One region of the Mesorhizobium sp. M1328 genome, then DNA from elsewhere that is predicted to be linked to it. Evidence: predicted binding sites of a transcription regulator. Region 1 holds the regulator's gene; each other region holds the start of a gene.
What was found. The regulator HrcA, encoded in region 1, represses chaperone genes, less so after heat shock. The targets are predictions, from matches to a motif close to GTTAGCACTCNCNNNNNGNGAGTGCTAAC.
Positions count from the first base shown of each region.

Region 2: the regulator HrcA is predicted to act here: its motif matches at 1,508-1,536, upstream of groES (co-chaperone GroES).
Region 3: the regulator HrcA is predicted to act here: its motif matches at 1,679-1,707, upstream of groES (co-chaperone GroES).

Region 1 covers NZ_JAMYLO010000001.1:481,118-484,393, reverse strand. The annotation lists gene NKH23_RS02385 (VOC family protein) at 1-102, opposite strand, end outside; gene rph (ribonuclease PH) at 136-852, opposite strand; gene hrcA (heat-inducible transcriptional repressor HrcA) at 985-2,097, shown strand; gene NKH23_RS02370 (hypothetical protein) at 2,131-2,328, shown strand; gene NKH23_RS02365 (PQQ-dependent sugar dehydrogenase) at 2,428-3,276, shown strand, end outside.
Region 2 covers NZ_JAMYLO010000027.1:41,167-44,442, reverse strand. The annotation lists gene groL (chaperonin GroEL) at 1-1,094, opposite strand, end outside; gene groES (co-chaperone GroES) at 1,159-1,455, opposite strand; gene NKH23_RS30650 (S46 family peptidase) at 1,607-2,128, shown strand; gene NKH23_RS30645 (hypothetical protein) at 2,314-2,505, opposite strand.
Region 3 covers NZ_JAMYLO010000003.1:167,542-170,817, forward strand. The annotation lists gene groL (chaperonin GroEL) at 1-1,258, opposite strand, end outside; gene groES (co-chaperone GroES) at 1,321-1,617, opposite strand; gene NKH23_RS09375 (bifunctional helix-turn-helix transcriptional regulator/GNAT family N-acetyltransferase) at 1,836-2,771, shown strand; gene NKH23_RS09380 (FAD-binding oxidoreductase) at 2,812-3,276, opposite strand, start outside.

The DNA of each region.
Region 1 (3,276 bases):
TTTGCCGAGCGGATCGAGCCCGAGCACGCCCGAATAGAACCGTTCCGCGGCAGCAAGATCCGTCACGTAGAGTGCTGATTCCAGGATTGCGGAAGGGGTCACAGGATCGTCAACCTCATCGTCATAAACTGAAGATCAGTCCACGGCCATCTGCTGCAGGCTGACCAGGCGCTGAATGCCCTTCTTGGCCAATACCATCAGCGCCGCGAACTGCTCTTCCGAGAACGGCTCGCCCTCGGCCGTGCCCTGGATCTCGACGATACCGCCCTTGCCGGTCATGACGAAATTGGCGTCGGTGCCGGCCGAGGAATCCTCGATGTAGTCGAGATCGATGACCGGCTGGCCATCATGGATGCCGCAGGAGATCGCCGCAACGTGATCCTTCAGCACCTTGCCAAGGCTCGCCATCTGGCGGACTTCCATCCAGCGCAGGCAATCGTAAAGCGCCACCCAGCCGCCGGTGATCGAAGCGGTGCGCGTGCCGCCGTCGGCCTGGATCACGTCGCAGTCGACGGTGATCTGCTGCTCGCCGAGCGCCTGCAGATCGACCACGGCGCGCAGGGAGCGGCCGATCAGCCGCTGGATTTCCAGCGTGCGGCCGCCTTGTTTGCCGGCCGAAGCCTCGCGGCGCATGCGCTCGCCGGTCGAGCGCGGCAGCATGCCATATTCCGCCGTCACCCAGCCCTTGCCGGAATTGCGCATCCAGCCCGGCACCTTTTCCTCCAGGCTGGCCGTACACAGCACATGCGTGTCGCCAAACTTCACCAGGCACGAGCCTTCCGCATGCTTGGAGACGCCGCGCTCGAAGGAGATGGGGCGCATTTCGTCGAATTGGCGTTTGGAAGGGCGCATTCAGGCTTCTTTCTTTCTTCGGAATCTTGGCCGGGCTTGTAGCCGCACGGGGCGCTAGGCGCAAAGGAAAATGGACCGGTTGCGCCGCCGCCGCGGAAGTCTATATCTTCGGGCCGGAGGTTTTTGGCTCGAATGACCAAGGCAGTCGATCCCGGTTCGCAATCGCACGTGCTTCCGTCGCACGCGCTGCAATCGCCCGCGCTTCAATCGCTCGACATGCGTTCGCGCGACATCTTTCGGCGCATCGTCGATTCCTATTTGAAGGATGGCGAGCCGGTCGGTTCGCGCAGCCTGTCGCGCATCCTGCCGTCGTCGCTGTCGCCGGCCACCATCCGCAACGTGATGAGCGACCTTGAGCATCTCGGCCTGATCTATGCGCCGCACATTTCGGCTGGCCGGCTGCCGACCCAGGCAGGCCTGCGTTTCTTCGTCGATGCTTTCATGGAACTCGGTGACCTCTCCGACGAGGAGCGCCGCACCATCGAGGCGCAGGTGCGCGCCTCCGGCTCGGGCGCGACGCTGGAGCATATGCTGACCGAGGCCAGCCAGATGCTGTCCGGCATGTCGCGCGGCGCCGGCCTCGTGCTCGCCGCCAAGAACGAGGTGGCGCTGAAGCACATCGAATTCATCCAGCTCGAGCCGACCAAGGCGCTGGCCGTGCTCGTCTCGCAGAACGGCGACGTCGAAAATCGCGTCATCGATCTGCCCGCCGGCATCACCGTCTCGCAATTGCACGAAGCCTCCAACTTCCTCAACGCCCATATCCGCGGCCGCACCCTGGCCGAGGCGCGGGTCGAGATCGCACGCATCAAGGAAGAGACCAGGGCAGCCCTCGACACGCTGTCGCAGGATCTGGTCGAGAAGGGCCTGGCGGTCTGGGCAGGCGCCGAAAGCGGCGTGCCTGGGCGGCTTATCGTGCGCGGCCGCGCCAATCTCCTGGAAAACGTCACTGCCCAGGCCGACATAGAATTGCTGCGGCATCTGTTCGAGGATCTGGAGACGCAGGATGGGCTGATCCAGCTCCTCGACCTCGCCGAGGAAGGTCCGGGGGTGCGCATCTTCATCGGTTCGGAAAACAAGCTGTTTTCGCTGTCTGGCTCCTCGCTGGTGGTGGCACCCTATCGCGACAAGGACGCGCGCGTCGTCGGTGCGCTCGGCGTCATCGGGCCGACGCGGCTGAACTATGCCCGCATAGTACCGATGGTCGACTATACCGCGCAGCTGATTTCGCGCATGCTGCGCTAGGAGCCGCCGCGGCCTGCCGCAAGGAGAAAAAGAATGGCGCTGGAATCGTTCAAGGCCCAGATTAGCCTGCTGCTCGAGGAAATGGTCAATCAGCCTGAGGATCAGCACGAGGTGCAAGAGCAGTTGCGTGAGAAGCTGCAAGAGATGCGGGCCATGGGCCTGCCGCTGCCGGCCGATCTGGTCGCGCTGGAAAAGCGCCTTGATGACGATTTCTACGCCTCTGGCAACTGAAGGGGTTCGGCTTCAAATCCTCGTGTTCCGGACGACCGCTTGGAACGACCAATGCCTGATCCCGTTTGTCCTCTTCGAGGCGAATCCCGGAGGACGTTGATGACCCGATCTGGCGGCTTTGCGGCCATTGCCGCGGCTCTCCTTGTCGCGACACCGGCATCCGCCCGGCAGTCGGATCAGAAGGTGCTCAAAGGCGAAGCCGCTTTTGGCGATTGGCACGCCGACAGGCCTGGCGTCCGCCGCCTGATCGGGCCGCAAGACATGCCGCCAGCCGATCCCGCCCAATCCGCTTCGAACGGCGCCGGCGTGACGGAGCGGCCCGAAAGCGCCAAGCCAGAATTGCCGCCGGGCTTTTCGGCCGAAATAATCGCCTCCGGACTCTATAATCCGCGCGTCGTTCGCGTCGCTCCGAACGGCGACCTGTTCATCGCCAACGGCCATGCCGACCAAATACGTGTCTACCGTCTGGCCGAGGGCCGCGCCAAACCCATCGAGAAAGCGATTTTCGCCAAGGGCCTCAACTATCCATATGGCATCGCCTTCTATCCGCCAGGCGACAAGCCGCAATGGGTCTATGTCGCAAGCAGCGACAGCATCGTCCGCTTCCCCTATCGCGACGGTGACCTAAAGGCGTCCGCTAAACCAGAAACCATTGTCGCCAAAATCCCGTCGGGCGGTCACTCGACCCGTGACATCGCCTTCTCGCCTGACGGCAAGACGCTTTTTTTATCGGTTGGCTCGGACTCGAATGTCGCCGAGGACATGGACAAGCAACCCGATGGCGGCGTCGACGCGTGGGCGAAATCAAAGCCGCTCGGCGCAACGTGGGGCTCCGAGGAAGGCCGTGCAGATGTGCTCGCCTTTGACCCGGATGGGAAAAATCCCCGAACTGTCGCCACCGGCCTGCGCAACTGCACGGGCATGACGGTGCAGCCCGCCACCGGCGCA
Region 2 (3,276 bases), on a different contig from region 1:
AGCTTCTCCTTGTCGTAGTCCGAGGTGGTCTCCTCGATCTGCTGCTTGATCTGGGCAACGCGGCCCTGGATCTCGTCCTTCTTGCCGGCGCCGTCGACGATGGTGGTGTTCTCCTTGGAGATCGACACCTTCTTGGCGCGGCCGAGCATGTTGAGGCCGACATTCTCGAGCTTGATGCCGAGGTCTTCGGAGATGACCTGGCCACCGGTGAGAATGGCGATGTCTTCCAGCATGGCCTTTCGGCGATCACCGAAGCCCGGCGCCTTGACGGCGGCGATCTTCAGGCCGCCACGCAGCTTGTTGACGACCAGCGTGGCCAGAGCCTCGCCTTCCACGTCTTCCGAGATGATGACCAGCGGCTTCGAGGTCTGCACGACAGCCTCGAGGATCGGCAGCATGGCCTGCAGGTTGGAGAGCTTCTTCTCGTGGAGAAGAATGTAGGCGTCTTCCAGATCCGCCACCATCTTGTCGGCGTTGGTGACGAAGTAGGGCGAGAGATAGCCGCGGTCGAACTGCATGCCTTCGACGACTTCGAGTTCGGTCTCAGCAGTCTTGGCTTCCTCGACCGTGATGACGCCCTCGTTGCCGACCTTCTGCATCGCTTCGGCGATCATCGAGCCGACCGAAGCATCGCCGTTGCCGGCGATGGTGCCGACCTGGGCAACCTCTTCCGAGGTCTTGATCTTCTTGGCGTTCTTGATCAGCGTCGCAACGACGTCGGTCACCGCGAGGTCGATGCCGCGCTTCAGGTCCATCGGGTTCATGCCGGCGGCAACCGCCTTGTGGCCTTCCTGGACGATCGACTGCGCCAGAACGGTCGCGGTCGTGGTGCCGTCGCCGGCGATGTCGTTGGTCTTCGAAGCAACTTCTCGGACCATCTGCGCGCCCATGTTTTCGAACTTGTCCTCAAGCTCGATTTCCTTGGCGACGGTGACGCCGTCCTTGGTGATGCGCGGTGCGCCGAACGACTTGTCGATGACGACGTTGCGGCCCTTGGGGCCGAGCGTGACCTTCACTGCGTCGGCGAGGATGTTGACGCCGCGCAGCATGCGCTCACGGGCATCGCGGGAAAATTTTACGTCTTTGGCAGCCATTTTTTACTCCTGGGCACTTCGCCCGAAATTCAGATTGGATGGTGCGGATGAAGGCGGCGGCGTGTCAGCCGATGACGCCCATGATGTCGGCTTCCTTCATGATCAGAAGGTCTTCGCCGTTGAGCTTGACTTCGGTGCCCGACCACTTGCCGAACAGGATGCGGTCGCCGGCCTTGACGTCCAGCGGGACGAGCTTGCCGACCTCGTCACGGGCGCCGGAACCGACGGCGATGATCTCGCCTTCCTGCGGCTTTTCCTTCGCCGTATCGGGGATGATGATCCCGCCGGCGGTCTTCGCTTCGGACTCGACGCGGCGAACGACCACGCGGTCATGCAGCGGCCGGAAATTCGACTTTGCCATTTTTGGATTTCCCTGGTGCGGATGTTGAACGGTTCTCCGTTGCCGGAGCGTGGTTAGCACTCACCAGAAGCGAGTGCTAACGCGGCAATGAGATAGGCCGTAGGCTCCTGCTAGTCAAGACGGAAGAGGGACGGGCGAAGAGCAAACGAGCGTGGAAGCACCGAGCCTTTTACGTGAACGACGTCGGAGATCGGACGCGGATGCTCCGCCTCCCTCGTCAGTCCACAAGGCTGGTCGCGACCAATCATCACTGCGTGTTCGAATTCATCCAATAACACAGGAAGGAGGGCCAGGACTATCTCCCAGACGGCTTTCTGGTGGCTTTCTGGCGAAGAGCCTGGGTGAGGAATTGCCCGCGGCGCCCGGCAGACGCATCTATGTGAGCGAGGACATGCGGGATGTGACCGCCGAAATGCTCAAGAGCGTCTCGGACAAGCTGAACCAGTTTGCCCGCTATGAGCGGCTCGCCACGAACAAAAAGGGCCTGATCGCCGCATGTGAAGGACAGCCCAATCGCCGTTGCGACGTAGGGGCCTGTTATGGCGGCGCCTCCTACTATCTCCTGCAGAAGCTCGAAATTGAGGACGTGCGCCTCGTCTATGCGCCCGCGCTCGGCATCAGCAACTTCGGCGGCCAAACGCTGCTGAAGGCGCCAAGATGGACATTCTGCTGAATTTTACCTGCGGCGCTGTTTCATGGACGCGCGCTTGGGCCCCCCATTTTCTATTGCCCGCCTCGGCTCATGCGGCGCGGGCTTCTTGGCGTTTTGGGAGGATTTGTTCACCATGGTTCATAGTGGCGGCGCAACCGTCCGGCGAGCGCCTCACCTGAGGCTACATGGCGGCCGTGGAGATTGCCTCAGAAGCGGCGCCCAATCGGAAACCTTAGCACCTCCGCGTTTTGGCGTGGCTGCTTGAACTCTTCGACGGCAACCGCCTCAATCAACAAGTCCAAGGCTTCGCGTCCCCTTCGACTCATCGGGTCATCGCCACAAAGGTAGTCATACGCTCGATCTAAATGCACTCGGGCGGCGGAAAAATTGCTTGTCATAGGACCCTCTCTAACCACCCGCATTGCCGTCTACGAGGTGAAGGTCGCGCAATCGTCAATAACTACAGACAAATTTGAATTAAATCGGGGATGATCGGGGGAGTGGCGAGGATTTCCCCCCACGGTGACTGAACCGGTCGACTTCGACGCCGAGGTCTCGGCATTCCTCGCGCGCGGCGTCGCATGCCTCCGAGATGCCGGCCATCATCACGCGCGCGGAGGCCAAAGTCCCCTGACATGATGCCGCCGTCCAGCCCGCCGGCGATCACTCGCTGGCGCTCGGTCGGATCATAAATGCCGAGCACACCCCGTTCCGAGATCACCTCTGACCGGCGTCATTCGATGCGGACGCGCGGAACCGGCCCCGATTTTGGCGGCGTAGAGCCAGTGGCGGCCGCCAGGTCCCAGGCCGGGTGGCTCCAAATCGCGCTAGGTCGTGTGGATCAGGTTTGTCCACACCACTTAGCTATACGGGGGGGCGATAATGCCATCGAAGAAGAAATGGCGCAGGTGTGGGGTATCGATCGTCAGAGCACCCAATCCCGCCCGCAACGCGGTTCGCAGCCATCTCGACCGATTGGTGGACTCCTGACTGCGGGATCTAAGGAGCTTTTCTTAGCCTATAGCTAAATGGAAAGGCGCCGATCCCCTCGATTGAGCAAACCTCGGCCCAACCTATTGGACTCCAGAGCGAAAAGAGGCGTGCGGCTCGAGCGACTTGCGAGGAAAAGGAAATGGCGCCTCGGCATGACTGACTCCGACTGCCTGAGC
Region 3 (3,276 bases), on a different contig from region 1:
GCAGTGCGACGCCGCCGCCGGGAACGATGCCTTCTTCGACGGCCGCGCGGGTCGCGTTGAGGGCGTCATCGACGCGATCCTTCTTTTCCTTAACTTCCACTTCGGTCGCACCGCCGACGCGGATGACGGCAACGCCGCCCGCCAGCTTGGCGAGACGTTCCTGCAGCTTCTCCTTGTCGTAGTCCGAGGTGGTCTCTTCGATCTGCTGCTTGATCTGGGCGACGCGGCCCTGGATCTCGGCCTTCTTGCCGGCGCCGTCGACGATGGTGGTGTTCTCCTTGGAGATCGACACCTTCTTGGCGCGGCCGAGCATGTTCAGGCCGACATTCTCGAGCTTGATGCCGAGGTCTTCGGAGATGACCTGGCCACCGGTGAGGATGGCGATGTCTTCCAGCATGGCCTTGCGGCGATCGCCGAAGCCCGGCGCCTTGACGGCGGCGATCTTCAGGCCGCCACGCAGCTTGTTGACGACGAGCGTGGCCAGGGCCTCGCCTTCGACGTCTTCCGAAATGATGACCAGCGGCTTCGAGGTCTGCACGACAGCCTCGAGGATCGGCAGCATGGCCTGCAGGTTGGAGAGCTTCTTCTCGTGGAGAAGAATGTAGGCGTCTTCCAGATCCGCAACCATCTTCTCGGCGTTGGTGACGAAGTAGGGCGAGAGATAGCCGCGGTCGAACTGCATGCCTTCGACGACTTCGAGCTCGGTCTCGGCGGTCTTGGCTTCCTCGACGGTGATGACGCCTTCATTGCCGACCTTCTGCATCGCTTCCGCGATCATCGAGCCGACCGAAACATCGCCATTGCCGGCAATGGTACCGACCTGGGCAACCTCTTCCGAGGTCTTGATCTTCTTGGCGTTCTTGATCAGCGTCGCGACCACGTCGGCGACGGCGAGGTCGATGCCGCGCTTGAGGTCCATCGGGTTCATGCCGGCGGCAACCGCCTTGTGGCCTTCCTGGACGATCGACTGTGCCAGAACGGTCGCGGTCGTGGTGCCGTCGCCGGCGATGTCGTTGGTCTTCGAAGCAACTTCGCGGACCATCTGCGCGCCCATGTTTTCGAACTTGTCCTCAAGCTCGATTTCCTTGGCGACGGTGACGCCGTCCTTGGTGATGCGCGGTGCGCCGAACGACTTGTCGATGACGACGTTGCGGCCCTTGGGGCCGAGCGTGACCTTCACTGCGTCGGCGAGGATGTTGACGCCGCGCAGCATGCGCTCACGAGCGTCGCGGGAGAATTTTACGTCTTTGGCAGCCATTTTTAGCTCCTGGCAGGGGCTTGAATTGAGCCCGAAGATTTAAGTGAGGGTGTGGCCGATATTCAGCCGATGATGCCCATGATGTCGGATTCCTTCATGATCAGAAGGTCTTCGCCATTGAGCTTGACTTCGGTGCCCGACCACTTGCCGAACAGGATGCGGTCGCCGGCCTTGACGTCCAGCGGGACGAGCTTGCCGGCTTCGTCGCGGGCGCCGGAACCGACGGCGATGATCTCGCCTTCCTGCGGCTTTTCCTTAGCCGTATCGGGGATGATGATCCCGCCCGCGGTCTTGGATTCGGATTCGACCCGACGAACGACCACGCGGTCATGAAGCGGGCGGAACTTCGACTTTGCCATTTTTTATTCCTCGATGAGAATGGTGAGAACAGTTCCTCCGTCCGGCGGCGCCGGACATGTGGTTAGCACTCATCTTGGAGGAGTGCTAACGTGGCGCTGAAATAGGCTGGCAACTCGCGCGAGTCAAGGCGCCCGGTGAGCATCATCAGGACAATTGCTTCAAACAGGATCCTTGACTAAGTCAACTAAATGGCTGATCTTGCCGGGAGGAGGATGCCATGACCATTCATCATCACCCAGGCAACGAGCAGGTCGACGCGGTGCGGGCCTTCAACCGCTTCTATACCCGCCAGATCGGGCTGCTCGACGAAGGGCTGCTGAAAACCACCTTCTCGCTGACCGAGGCGCGGGTGCTCTATGAGCTGGCGCATCGCGATGGCCTGACCGCCACGGATCTTGGGCGCGACCTCGGCCTCGATGCCGGTTATCTCAGCCGGCTGCTGAAGAAGTTCGAGGAGCGTGATCTGGTCGAGCGCGCCACGATCGAGGCGGATGCGCGGCGCTCGTCGATCGCGCTGACCAAGGCCGGGCGGCAGGCCTTCGCTCCGCTGAACCAGGGTTCGCACGACCAGGTCGCGGCTTTGCTCGAACGGCTTTCGGTTGCCGAACAGGACAGGCTGGTCAAGGCCATGCAGACGGTGCAGCGTTTGCTGGGCGGAAGCGCCGAGCCCAAAATTCCCTATATGCTGCGGCCTCTGCAAGTCGGCGACATCGGCTGGATTATTCATCGCCAGGGCCTGCTCTACGCGCAGGAATATGGCTGGGACGAAACCTATGAAGCGCTGGTCGCCGAAATCCTCGGTGCCTTCGTCAAATCCTTCGATCCGAAATGGGAACGCAGCTGGATCGCCGAGCGGGAAGCGGAGGTCGTCGGCTCGGTCTTCGTCGTGCGCCAGTCGGACGAGGTGGCGAAGTTGCGCCTGCTCTATGTCGAGCCGTCGGCGCGCGGCCTCGGCATCGGCAAGCGGCTGGTCGAGGAATGTGTCGGCTTTTGCCGCGCCAAGGATTACAGGACACTGACGCTGTGGACCAACGACGTGCTCGCCGCCGCCCGCCACATCTATGAGGCTGCGGGCTTTAAATTGTCCAACGAGGAGCGCCATCATTCCTTCGGCAAGGATCTGGTCGGCCAGAACTGGAATTTGGAGTTGTAGCAGCGCTACAGAATTCCGGGCATCGGCCTGCGGCGGTCGCTCAGGTTGTTGGCTTAATGTTTTGGTTCAAGCGAAAGAAATTGGTAGGATCATACTTGTTTTTTAGTGCGGCCAACCTCGGATAATTCTCGCCGTAAGCTGCCAGAACCCGATCAGTGCCCTCTTCGCCGAGATTGTTGGCATAGACGCCGCCGGTCGAGAACGGTCTCATTGCATCCCACAGGTCACGCGCCCATCGGATGTGCGTTTCGTCGTCAGACGGATTGTCCCAGATCGATATCGGGAAGCAATCGTAAAGTGCATCCCGGTTGGCGTAGGGCGTTCCGTCCATCGGTACTCGCGAGATGGCGCCGCCAACCTGCTGCAGGACCAGAAGCGATTCGCTGGGTGCAGTCATGTAAGCCGCAAGCATGGTATCGATCGCCTGATCTGTGATTTCGCGCATGAACTGCGCCTTCCAGTAGTAGCGCCGCCCGCGCGGAAAGAGGCTGTCCCCGGCCGATTG